DNA from 3 places in the Paenibacillus sp. FSL F4-0097 genome. Region 2 is predicted to be linked to each of the others. Evidence: riboswitches for the same ligand, from Rfam matches in the RefSeq annotation. Region 2 holds a riboswitch; each other region holds the start of a gene.
What was found. Region 2 has a riboswitch for cyclic di-GMP ahead of MHH86_RS03160 (transglutaminase-like domain-containing protein). Riboswitches for the same ligand answer to the same signal wherever they lie in the genome.
Positions count from the first base shown of each region.

Region 1: another riboswitch for cyclic di-GMP. It lies ahead of MHH86_RS01815 (anti-repressor SinI family protein); the one in region 2 lies ahead of MHH86_RS03160 (transglutaminase-like domain-containing protein).
Region 3: another riboswitch for cyclic di-GMP. It lies ahead of MHH86_RS04730 (glycosyl hydrolase); the one in region 2 lies ahead of MHH86_RS03160 (transglutaminase-like domain-containing protein).

Region 1 covers NZ_CP151965.1:409,407-413,646, reverse strand. The annotation lists gene MHH86_RS01835 (hypothetical protein) at 1-230, shown strand, start outside; gene MHH86_RS01830 (signal peptidase I) at 232-822, shown strand; gene MHH86_RS01825 (TasA family protein) at 913-1,521, shown strand; gene MHH86_RS01820 (helix-turn-helix domain-containing protein) at 1,691-2,020, shown strand; gene MHH86_RS01815 (anti-repressor SinI family protein) at 2,128-2,283, opposite strand; cyclic di-GMP riboswitch class I at 2,311-2,395, opposite strand; gene MHH86_RS01810 (2-oxoglutarate dehydrogenase E1 component) at 2,866-4,240, shown strand, end outside.
Region 2 covers NZ_CP151965.1:714,273-718,512, reverse strand. The annotation lists rRNA gene MHH86_RS03165 (16S ribosomal RNA) at 1-665, opposite strand, end outside; gene MHH86_RS03160 (transglutaminase-like domain-containing protein) at 1,033-1,842, opposite strand; cyclic di-GMP riboswitch class I at 1,856-1,936, opposite strand; cyclic di-GMP riboswitch class I at 2,011-2,093, opposite strand; gene MHH86_RS03155 (class D sortase) at 2,207-2,872, opposite strand; gene MHH86_RS03150 (GtrA family protein) at 2,975-3,382, opposite strand; gene MHH86_RS03145 (glycosyltransferase family 2 protein) at 3,369-4,240, opposite strand, start outside.
Region 3 covers NZ_CP151965.1:1,097,833-1,102,072, forward strand. The annotation lists gene MHH86_RS04725 (sugar phosphate nucleotidyltransferase) at 56-1,429, shown strand; cyclic di-GMP riboswitch class I at 1,566-1,645, shown strand; gene MHH86_RS04730 (glycosyl hydrolase) at 1,658-3,208, shown strand; gene MHH86_RS04735 (glycosyl hydrolase) at 3,362-4,240, shown strand, end outside.

The DNA of each region.
Region 1 (4,240 bases), 300 kb from region 2:
CCCCTCCAACGTCAGGTGAAGCTGCTCCGGAAGCCCCAAATAAAGAACAACCTGAAGCCCCAGCCACTGACCCGGTTAAGCCGGAAATTGGTGAAGAGCTCACAATTCCAAAAGATGTTCCTCAGCAAGAGGCTCCACAAGAGACGCCAAAGGCGGAAGACAGTACGACTACCCCGCCGGTAGCAACCCAAGCTCCTTCGGACCCTCAACCTGAGAAAGGTGGAGAATAAGATGCGAATTAAAAAAATTATCAATAATACCTTATCGAGCTTAATGCTTGTGATCTTTATTCTGCTGGTGGCAGCCGTAGTGTTATCCAAGGCCTCCGGTGGTGAACCTGCTTTCTTCGGATATGAGATCAAAACCGTACTCTCAGGATCGATGGAACCAGGAATTCAGACAGGCTCAATTGTCGCATTAAAACCCGGAGGGGATATGAATCGTTTCAAACCAGGCGATGTCATCACCTTTAGGAACGAAGATAATCTGCTCATTACTCACCGGATTGTAGAAGCGACCGTCAATAACGCTACTGGTGAAGCTGTTTATCGCACTAAAGGCGATAACAACGACGCACCCGACATGAACCCTACCAGTTCTGCGAATGTTGTAGCTCAGTATACCGGGGTCACTGTACCCTATGTCGGTTACGCTATGAATTTCGCGGTTTCCAAAGCTGGAAGTGTAGTCCTCATGATCGTGCCTGGCTTGATGCTTCTGCTCTATGCTCTGTATACCTCTTGGAAGGCTGTAGCTGCATTAGAAAAGAAAAATGCTGCCCTACTGCCAGCCTCACCGTCCCCAACAGAAACACAGCCCTAAGTTGATTGTCCACTTCCGCTTACGAACCGGAAGATACAATATATAAATTTTATAAAAAATTCAAACACAAATTTGAGGAGGAATTTTATTATGGGTATCAAGAAAACATTGGGTCTTGGCGTAGCATCTGCAGCACTGGGTTTATCATTAATCGGCGGAGGAACCTTCGCATACTTTAGCGACACTGCGCAAAGCACAGCTACATTCGCAGCGGGTACACTCGATCTGAACTCCGACCCTTCTGTCATCGTTAATATTCCTAACCTGAAACCAGGTGATACTGTAACTAAATCCTTCAAATTGAAAAACGATGGTTCGCTCGATATCGGATCTATCATTCTGAATACATCGACTCAAATCACGGATGCTAAAGGAGATAACTACCTGGATTTAGCCGAGTTCATTAAAGTTAAATTCCTTAGAAATAATGATAAAGGAGTACCTATCGTCTCTCCTGAAAATGTAGTTTATGAGACTACACTTGCTGCTTTAAAAAGTCAGCATCCGGATCTCGTAAAAAATACAGGTTGGGATCAACTCTTTACCGAAGCATCCGGTATTAAAGCCGGTACCAATGACAGCTTCTCCGTCCAATTCGAATTTGTGGAAAATAACCAAGATCAAAATATTTTCCAAGGCGATAGCTTAACACTGACTTGGGATTTCGTAGCTAAACAAGGTGCGAAAAAAGACTACTAAGATCAATAAAGTAATTTAATAAAATACTCGAAGAGCAGCAGATCCTGAATCCGGCCACGGATAAGCAGATTGCTGCTCTTCTCTTTACAATAAACTTTGTCCGATTTATTGATATTTGCTATACTAATAACAAAAATTACGGAGGGGCGTCAGCATAGTGCCACAGAATATGGGCCAACGTATCCAGCAGCTCCGCCTAGACAAGGGTTTCTCCCTATCTGAGCTTGCGGACAGAGCAGATGTGGCTAAGTCGTATCTTAGCAACGTGGAGAGAAACATCCAATCCAATCCATCCATCCAGTTTATCGAAAAGATCGCTGACGCGCTTCAGGTATCCATTCATGCCCTACTCTATGGAGAACCAAATGATGCAGAGGAATCACATTTAGATTCGGAATGGTTCCGATTGGTGCAGGAAGCTATGGACTCAGGCATTAGCAAACGCGAATTCAAAGAATTTCTGGACTATCAGAAATGGAAGCTCGATCAAAAGGATTAATACTTCCTACTAATCTGGTACGATCCTCTCTTCTACTAAATCATATCGAAAAAGGACACAGCGAAGAACCGCTGTGCCCTTTTTCGATATGTAACCCCTCTAATGTATTACTGCACGATCTGCACAGTTTTCTCATGAAAGAACTGGCGGATTTCATCTGCCTTAATGCCAGCCTTCTTAGCTGCTAATAATAAATGTACCCACTCTTGATCCAGATCAATAAACTGCTGTTCTCTGTTGCTACCCTGGTTGGACTTTTCCAAAAAATCTCCCCCTAAGATTTTACGTCCCCAGGCAATCCGGCTGTCATAGTATCTCTACCTTAGACCCGCGACTTTGTGCCCCTGCCTTTCGGCAAGTTTACCTTTTACTGGACCCTTTTCACGAAAGGATCTGCTTAAAAAACTATAAAATTACTATCTGCAATAACATTATACAAAAAGAAAGCGGAAAAGTGTGTCGATTCCTGGTTACTTTCTATTTTAAAAACGAAAAATAAAAGATTTTTTTTCAAAGATCTTGTCCGATTATCACGATACTCGTCCGTTACATAAAATAAATTGTACTAGCAAAATAAATATTTACTGACCTAATAGTTAAAAATAAGGATAATAGAATCATTTTAATAGGCCTTTAGAATGGGTAATGAGAAGAAACACCCTTCTTTTCATTAGAACAAGCTAACCTATACCATTTTGCGAACGTATTGGACGAAAGAATGAATTGATTACAGTGGCTGAAAGTAGCACAATAAGATGAGAAATGAAACCGCAATCATCACAGCTCCAGTAAGCGTTGACACAAAATGTCACGTATGGAGTTCATCCGTTAAGGAGGATGTATTCATGGCAGCCAAAGAGCCCTATAACGAATCCATTTGGAGTAAGTATTACGGACCCAATTTAGGCTACATTCAAGAAAGATATGAACAGTTTGTGAAAGATCCCTCCACCGTAGAAAATAATTATCGCGAGCTTTTTACAAATTCGGGACCCCCTCCCCTAACTCCGGATAGCGAACCGGCTCCTCAGCCGCGCATCTCGGGAGACACCGAATGGCTTAGAAAAGCAGTAAGAGCTTCCAAGCTAATCGCCAATATTCGTATATATGGCCATATGGCCGCTGAAATTGATCCGCTGGTACGCGATCAGAATCCCATGGCAAAATATCTTGAGCCTGAAACCTATGGGCTGACCCGCGAAGACCTGATTGCACTGCCTGCCACGCTTATATGGGAAAATGCGCCGAATGATGTGCATACCGGGTGGGATGCCGTGCAACGTATGCGTCAGGCATACACCAAGACTATCGCCTATGAATTCGGGCATGTGCATGAAGAAAAAGAACTGCAATGGCTAAATAGACAGGCAGAATCCACCAGCTCACCAGCACCCCTGAATAATACAGAACGCAAAGAGCTCCTGAACCGCCTGATTCAGGTAGAGCAATTTGAAACCTTCCTCCACAAGACTTTTGTAGGTCAGAAGCGTTTCAGTCTTGAAGGCAATGATGCTCTTGTGCCGATGTTAGACGAAATCGTACGCGCTGCTGCACATGACGGTGCAGAGCATATTTTGATGGGCATGGCGCATCGCGGTCGCCTCAACGTCCTTGCACATATTTTGGGCAAACCTTATGATATCATATTTTCAGAGTTTCATCATTCTCCGAACAAGGAGCTTTTCCCTTCCGAAGGCTCCACAGGCATTAACTATGGCTGGACAGGTGATGTGAAATACCATCTCGGTGCAGACCGTGCTGTCCGTGAAGGAGAAACCGTACGCACAAGAATAACACTAGCGAATAACCCAAGTCACTTGGAATTCGTCAATCCTGTCGTGGAAGGTTTCACTCGTGCCGCACAAGAAGACCGGAGCACTGCAGGACTGCCGAAGATTGATACCAGTAAAGCTATGGCGGTGCTGATGCATGGTGATGCTGCTTTTCCAGGTGAAGGAATTGTTGCAGAAACGCTTAATATCGGCAAACTTCAAGGTTATCAAAATGGTGGGACGATCCATATCATTGTTAATAACCGAATTGGTTTTACGACTGAAAGTGAAGATTCCCGTTCTACGCATTATGCGAGTGACATTGCCAAAGGGTATGAAATCCCGATAGTCCATGTCAACGCTGATGACCCAGAGGCCTGCGTAGCAGCCGTACGTTTAGCTAGCGCATACCGCCATCAATTCAAAAAAGATTTCGTAATTGATCTCA
Region 2 (4,240 bases):
CAAGCCACCCAGTTTCCAGTGCGACCTCAGGTTGAGCCCAAGGTTTAAACACCAGACTTAAATAGCCGCCTGCGCGCGCTTTACGCCCAATAATTCCGGACAACGCTTGCCCCCTACGTATTACCGCGGCTGCTGGCACGTAGTTAGCCGGGGCTTTCTTCTCAGGTACCGTCACTCCGGTAGCAGTTACTCTACCGGACGTTCTTCCCTGGCAACAGAGCTTTACGATCCGAAAACCTTCATCACTCACGCGGCGTTGCTCCGTCAGGCTTTCGCCCATTGCGGAAGATTCCCTACTGCTGCCTCCCGTAGGAGTCTGGGCCGTGTCTCAGTCCCAGTGTGGCCGTTCACCCTCTCAGGTCGGCTACGCATCGTCGCCTTGGTGGGCCGTTACCCCACCAACTAGCTAATGCGCCGCAGGCCCATCCCTCAGTGACAGATTGCTCCGTCTTTCATTCTTCTCTCAGGAGAAAAAAGAAATTATCCGGTATTAGCTACCGTTTCCGGTAGTTATCCCAGTCTGAAGGGCAGGTTGCCTACGTGTTACTCACCCGTCCGCCGCTAAGTTATTTTGAAAGCAAGCTTTCAAAATAACTCCGCTCGACTTGCATGTATTAGGCACGCCGCCAGCGTTCGTCCTGAGCCAGGATCAAACTCTCCAATTAGTATTGAAAAGAGCGATATGCTCATTTTGAAACATCTGACGAGAAAATTAATTCTCTAATTTTGGATATCACTTACGTGATTTCCTACTCACTCGTTGTTCAGTTTTCAAAGATCAAGTTCTCGTTGACGCCGTTTAATGTCTCAGCAGCAACTCTTATAATATATCATGTTGTTTTCAGAAATGCAAGCTTTATTTTTCGAAGCTTTTTATCAGCCTCGTTTGTATCGCCTGTACGCTGTCTAACAACGCTTACCTATAATACCCCAACTATTAATAGAAAAGCAACCCCTAATATAAAAATAAACAACTAGCTTAATAATTAAGCTAGTTGTTTATTTAATAGAGTTATGTTTATAGCAACGAATTTAATAGTATTTTGCCGCAGTATATTTGCTTGAGGCTTTAATTAAATCGGTTTTCTTATCACTCTTTGCAAGTCCTGCATCCACTGTAGTATCAATGGTAACCCACTTCCCATTAAGCAACACTTCGTTCCAGGCATGATATTGCGTAACGTAGCTTGTATTCCCCATTACCAACTTAGCAGGAACATCTACACTCCGCAGCATTGCGGCAAAAAGAGAAGCGTAATCATAGCAAATCCCTTTTTTAGTAGTCAATGTCTTATCGATGCTTGGAATATAATCAGTAGTTACACTATTAGCAAGAGAGTAATCATATTGTACATTCGCAACTACATAGTTATAGATCGCTTTAACTTTCTCTTCGTCTGTTGTTTTGCCTTGTACTAATTGTTTAGCTTTGACAATCGCTTTATCAGAAGAACTCCATTTCACATTCTGTACGGAGCCCAAATATACGGAATTCGAGTCACTCATGGTTACGTCTACTACTTCGGAATATAACGCTTTATATTTATTGCCGGTTGTATTCTCCAGAACAGAAACCTTATAAGTCCCATTTCCTTGTTGCAAAGGGAAGTCCTCAGCTTGTCCAGAAGCATACAAGTTATATGTATAGCTGCTGTTATCTTTGGTGATCATGAGTTTGATTCTTTTATCTTTCGGAATATCATAGTTAATACCAATAACACCTTGAGCCACTTTGGATGTAATCAGCCAGCTGGCATCTGCACTTGCAGCTTGAGCTGTACTTATCGGAACTGAAGTCATTAGGACGAATAACGCCACCAGCATAAAATAAACCTTTTTCACGGATAAAACTCCTTTCGGTAGCTGGCTGCCATCCTTTCGGGAAGGCCCTTTAGCTTTGCGTCCCTACCTTTCGATAGGTTTGCCGTTATCGTATAAGCTCTATCTGTTCTAGCTTTACTAGATATAATTGATAGAATCCATTTGAAACAAACAAAAAAAGCCTCTTCATTCGGTAGCTGGCTGCCATCCTTTCGGGAAAAGGCCCTTTAGCTTTGCGTCCCTACCTTTCGGAAGGTTTGCCGTTATCGTGTTTAGCTTTCATAGTATAATACTATCATATTTATAGTTGTGAACAAGACCTAATTTACTAGATTACCCATTATTTTATAAATATCTCCCGGTATTTGTGTTTTCTTGTCATTCACTATTCTCCTTTTGTTAATTTGGCATGAACAATCAGCCGATGCGTTGGATTCACTAGCGGATCACATGTAATCAGAGTAAGAATCTTATCCTTGTCATTCCCGTCAAGAACGGAGACATCACTCGGATCTACAACAGAAATATCGTATACCTCATAGTTAAACACCTGATCACTAGTCTTTACCGTGATAACATCCCCCACAACAACCTCATTCAATCTGTTAAACAAACGACCCGTAGTTCTAGCCCGATGCGCCGCGATTGCAGCATTTCCGATCTCTCCAAGGGGTGCCGTTTCTTTCATATGGGCTGCAGCATGTTTCATATTAGCTTTTGTAGCCCCTTCTAATACAGGCAGCTTCAAATCAATCTTACCGATTTCAATTAGTGCGATTACTTTGCCACCGACCTCAATCTCCGGTTCAGGCTTTTCTGTCTCTTGGGGTTGGGGCTGTGCCTGAGCATCCAGAACCGATTCCTCTGCTAACAGCTGAGTAACTTCAGCATACCTGCTCTTCAAATCTGGCTGGGGAGTACTATCGGCAGTGCTTAGTTCAGCCGTTTCTAATAACTTCTCCTGCTGCCTGTCGTTGTACCATTCGTTAGCTGTCGGATATAACATGATAAGTATCCCAGCCAGTATGAGTAGATAGGAGAATTTACGCAATGTTATTCACCTCCGTATATTGTTTCTATGGTTATATACAAATCAAGCAGAAACAGCTACTTGCCTTTAAGCATAGCAACTCCTTCTGCCTGAAATTAATGTTTAAAATACCCATTTACGACTTCCAAAGAAATTGATGATCACCGTGATAAATGTAACCAGCACCTTTGAGATCAAGACTTGAATACCTAGTCTGTCTGTCAACAGATGCATTAGCAGCAGTGATATTCCGAGCACTACCAGATTCAGCACGATAAACTTGACCAGCTGCACGCGGTCGAAGCCTTCTTTATTCCCCCGGTTGCGATCACGAAAGGTTACTTTTTTATTCAAAATAAAGCTATTCGCCGTACCTGCACTATAGGAGATCACCTGCGCCAATGCGTATACCATCCCTAGTGAATTCAACAATGTGAAAATCACAAAATCAATAAGCGTATTGAGCAAACCTACGGCATTAAATTTAAGGAACTGTATGAATGCAGCACGCAAGTTCTTATCTGACATCATTGTGGTCCTTCCGGCGGTCCAGTTGTTCTTCGTTCTGGTAGCCTTTAGTCTCACTAACAATGTATAGCGGTCTATCTTTAGACTCGTCATAAATCCGTCCGATATACTCCCCAATCACACCTAACAGCATCAGAACGATACCGTTAAAGAGCAGATTGACGCCTACAATGGAAGCCCAGCCCGGAACCGTCCAGGAGGTGAAAAATATCTTTTGAAACAAGACGAAAAATAAATAGAGAAAGCTAGAGAATGAAAGGAAGAATCCAATATACGTAGCAATCTTAAGCGGCTTATGTGAAAAAGAGGTGATGCCATCTAACGCAAAACGAATCATTTTCTTCAGCGGATATTTGGTTTCTCCGGCAAAACGTTCTTCCCGTTCATATTCCACCATAGTCTGCTTGAAGCCAACCCAGCTCACCAAACCTCGGACATAGCGGTTCTTTTCTTTAAGTCCCCGCAGGACATCACATACCTTACGGTCAATAAGACGGAAATCGCCTGTATCCGTAGGAATATCCACACTTGTCATACTGCTGAGCAGGCGGTAAAAAAGCTTCGCGGTGACCTTTTTGAACATCGTTTCTCCGTGGCGCTTCAGGCGTTTCGCATATACAACGTCGTAGCCCTCTTTCCACTTCTCGATCATTTGCAAAATGACCTCCGGAGGATCCTGAAGATCAGCGTCAATAACAACAACCGCTTGACCTTCGGCATAGTCCATGCCAGCTGTAATCGCTACCTGATGTCCGAAATTACGCGAGAAGTCAATCAGCTTGACATGCTCGTCTCGTTCACAGATCTCCCGAATCATCTGGGCGGAACGATCACGACTGCCGTCATTGACGAAGACCAGCT
Region 3 (4,240 bases), 380 kb from region 2:
TCTACCTAACAAAGACATAGCTTTTAATACATTCCATTCAAGGAGGGTTCATTCTATGAAAATGGTACTTCTATCAGGCGGTTCAGGTAAACGGTTATGGCCGTTGTCTAACGACTCACGTTCAAAGCAATTTCTAAAGGTACTTGAAAGCCCTCAAGGTGAACCAGAATCCATGGTACAACGTGTCTGGAGACAGCTGGAGGAAGCAGGGATGGCAGAATCATCTTATCTAGCCACCGGCCGCGGCCAAGTAGAAATGATACAAAGCCAACTGGGAAGTCATGTGCCGATTATCGTTGAACCGGAGCGTCGGGATACTTTTCCGGCTATCGCCTTAACAGCTACCTATCTTTATTCAGTGGCAGGTGTTTCTCCAGCGGAGACGGTAGCAATATTGCCTGTTGACCCTTATGTAGAAGCATCCTTTTTCGATACCATAGCTATGCTTGAGGGGACCATGCTGGAAAGTGGAGCAAATCTGGCACTAATGGGTGTTGTTCCTGAACATGCCTCAGAGAAATACGGATATATTATTCCTACCACTGAAGAGGCGGGGGGGAATGGTTTTATGAAGGTGAGTCACTTTCAAGAGAAACCAGACCGCATACAAGCAGAACAGCTCATCGAGCAAAATGCATTGTGGAATTGCGGAGTGTTTGCCTTCCGTTTAGGGTACTTGTTAGATATTTTGCAGCGTAAAGGGTTGCCTTTAGGATATGAAGAATTGCAGAAGCAGTATAAGCTATTGTCTTCCATCAGCTTTGATTATGAAGTGGTGGAGAAAGAAGAACATATTGTGGTGCAGCCGTATGATGGATTCTGGAAGGATCTTGGAACGTGGAATACGCTGACAGAGGAAATGAGCAGCAAGCATGTAGGAAAAGGTTTTGTGACGGCGGATTCTGAGGGGACTTGCTTGATTAATGAGCTGGACATTCCGATTACGGTAATTGGTGCGAAGGATCTGATCATTGCGGCTAGCCCGGATGGAATTCTAGTTACCCATAAAGCTGAGAGCCCACGGATTAAAGAAGTGCTGAAGACCTTTGAACAGAGACCGATGTACGAGGAACGCCGCTGGGGCCATTACAAAGTTATTGATTATGTGAAATATGATGAAGGCAATGAAGTGCTGACCAAACGGATTTTTATATCCGAGGGGAATAATATCAGCTATCAATTACATCGCAAGCGTAGTGAAATTTGGACAATCGTCAGCGGCGAAGCAAGTATTGTGCTGAATGAGAAAAAACATAATGTGAAGGCTGGGGACGTGGTACGTATACCGGAAGGAACGAAACACGCGATCCTTGCTTTGACGGATGTTGAGTTTATAGAGGTACAGACGGGGTCTGAATTAGTAGAAGAAGATAACATTCGTATTACTTTAGACTGGAATGATATAGAACTACAACAATTCATTTCATAGGTCTAACCTATCTATTTAACCAATTCAAAATTTCTTGAAACAGGTAAATTGACTCAATTATCAAAAAAAGTCATAAAAACACTAAATATATCATTAATTGTCGTCGATACTTACGGTAAGAGAGATTATTTCTCTTAAATTGAAAAGGCAAACCTATCGAAAGGTAGGGACGCAAAGCTATAGGGCCTTCGAAAGAGTGGCAGCCTGGCTACCGAAAGGGAGAATATTTTGAAAGCTTACCGTACGTATCGATTGTTTGGTGCATTTCTGTCACTCGTCCTGTTTCTGACTGCACTTCCGCTTGCTGTTGGGATTTCGCCGTCTATTGTCATAGCTGCTTCAAATTCTGGAACGCCAGTTACCCCAGGTGCCTCACCTGAAGCCGTAAAGCTGCTTAACTATTTTTACTCGATCTCAGGAAAAGGCATTATTGCTGGTCAACATGACTATTTAGAAAGTCCAGATGAAATTAACAATATGCTGAAGGGAACCAGCGGACAATATGCGGCTCTTCACGGTTATGAAATGGGTGCGATCAGTGGTCAGTCCGAAGCAACGATGGCTTGGCAACGTCAAAATGTGGTGAACAGCGCCATCAACTGGAATAAAGCGGGCGGGATCGTAGCTATGACTTTTCATGCTAACCTGCCGGGCACCTCTTATGACTGGGATAATGTGAAAAAAACACTCAGCCAGAGTGAGTTCGATAGTTACGTTACACCGGGTACCAAGCAATATAATAATCTGATCGCTGAGCTTGATAAGGTGGCAGTCTCTTTAAAAAGCTTGCGCGATGCCAATGTTCCGGTGCTTTGGAGACCCTATCATGAAATGAACGGGAACTGGTTCTGGTGGGGGAAGAAAAATAACTTTTCTAAACTATGGAATATAATGTATGACCGTTTTGTTAACGTTCATAAATTAAATAATTTGTTATGGGTATGGAGTCCGAATGCTCCCAATGTTTGGTCAGATCCTTATGCGCTAACTTATCCAGGTGCTGATAAAGTAGATATTCTGGCAGCAGATATATACGAAAATGATTACCAGCAAAAATACTATGACAGCTTGTTGAGTCTAGCCGCAGGCAAACCGATTGCGATCGGGGAGAATGGTGAAATGCCTAATCTGGAGAAGCTTCAGCAATCGCAAAGTAAATGGACGTATATGATGAGCTGGGGAAAAATGCTTTACGAAAATAACAGTGCAGACACAATCAAAACATTTATGAATAGCAACTACACCCTGACCAGAGATAAATTAAATACTGGTCTGGCACCGACACCTAGCGCCGCACCAGCGCCGGCACCTTCCGAAGAAGAGGGGGAGGCAGCAATTCCTCTCGCGAAGGGGCTTGCAGGAGAGTATTACAACAACATGTTGTTGTCGGGAGCAGCAGCTCTTAATAGAACTGATGCAATAATCGATTTCAATTGGCGGCAAGGCTCGCCGGATGCCTCCCTCGGGATTGATCGTTTCTCCATACGTTGGAGCGGTAAAATTAAGCCGTTATATAATGAGCAATATACATTTTACACTACCTCAGATGATGGTATCCGTGTCTGGGTGAATGGGGAATCCGTGATTGATAGTTGGACTAAGCAAAGTGGTACTGAGCGTAAGGGCACTATAACGCTGAAGGCTGGCCGGCTATACGATATCAAGGTGGAGTATTACGAGAATGAAGGCGATGCGAGAGTCCGCTTGATGTGGGAAAGTGCTAGTCAAGCTAAAGAGACAGTTCCAGCAAGTGCACTTTTTCTTCCGGATGTCTCCTGATTGATGAAAATTAAAGGTCGATCCTTAGTGGCTCTGCGTTATTGCAGAGCTACTAAGCTATAGTCCTCATTAGGTCAGAAGACGATTGTCCGATAACAGGTATGTTTATTTAGCACCTGTAGAGGCAGTACAGCTACCGAAAGGAGGATTTATTTGCGTAAATATTATAAGAAAAACAGATTGTTGTTTACTATGTTACCGGTGTTTATTATTTTTTCCTTGCTGCCTTGGGGAGAGGTTAAGAGTCTTCCGAAGGCTATGAGTGTTTCTTCCTCTTTACCTCCGGTTATACCCAGTAATCCATCGGCTTCTGAAGAGGCTAAGCAACTGCTGAGTAATTTGGTGAATCTACGTGGCAAAGGGATTTTGTCCGGCCAGCATGATTATCTAGAAAGCCCAGATGAACTGGTTCATAAGCTGAAGAATACTTCGGGACAAAATGCTGTTCTACATGGTTATGAATTAGGGGCGATTAATAATCAATCCGAAGGGACGATCGCAGAACAGCGGCAAGCAGTGATAGACAGTGCAATTGAATGGCATCACGAGGGTGGCATTGTAGCCATGACATTCCATCAGAGTTTGCCGGGAACATCTCCAGAATGGTCCAATGTAAACAGAAGTCTCAGTCAAGAGAAATTTAATGCTTATGTTACACCTGGGACAGCTCAGTATAAGAGGCTAATCTCAGATCTAGACGAGGTTGCTGGATATTTGGGACAATTGCGTGATGCCGGAGTTCCAGTCTTATGGCGACCTTACCATGAAATGAATGGCGGTTGGTTTTGGTGGGGGAAAAAGGACAATTTTTCAGAGCTTTGGAGTATTGTCTATGATCGTTTTGTAAACACACACAAGCTAAATAATCTACTGTGGGTATGGAATCCGAATGCGCCGAATGAATGGTCAGATCCTTATGCTGCATATTATCCCGGTGGGGATAAACTCGATGTTCTGGCTGCGGATATCTACAATAACGATTATAAGCAGTCCTACTATGAGGATCTGCTCGCATTGGCCGAGGGTAAACCT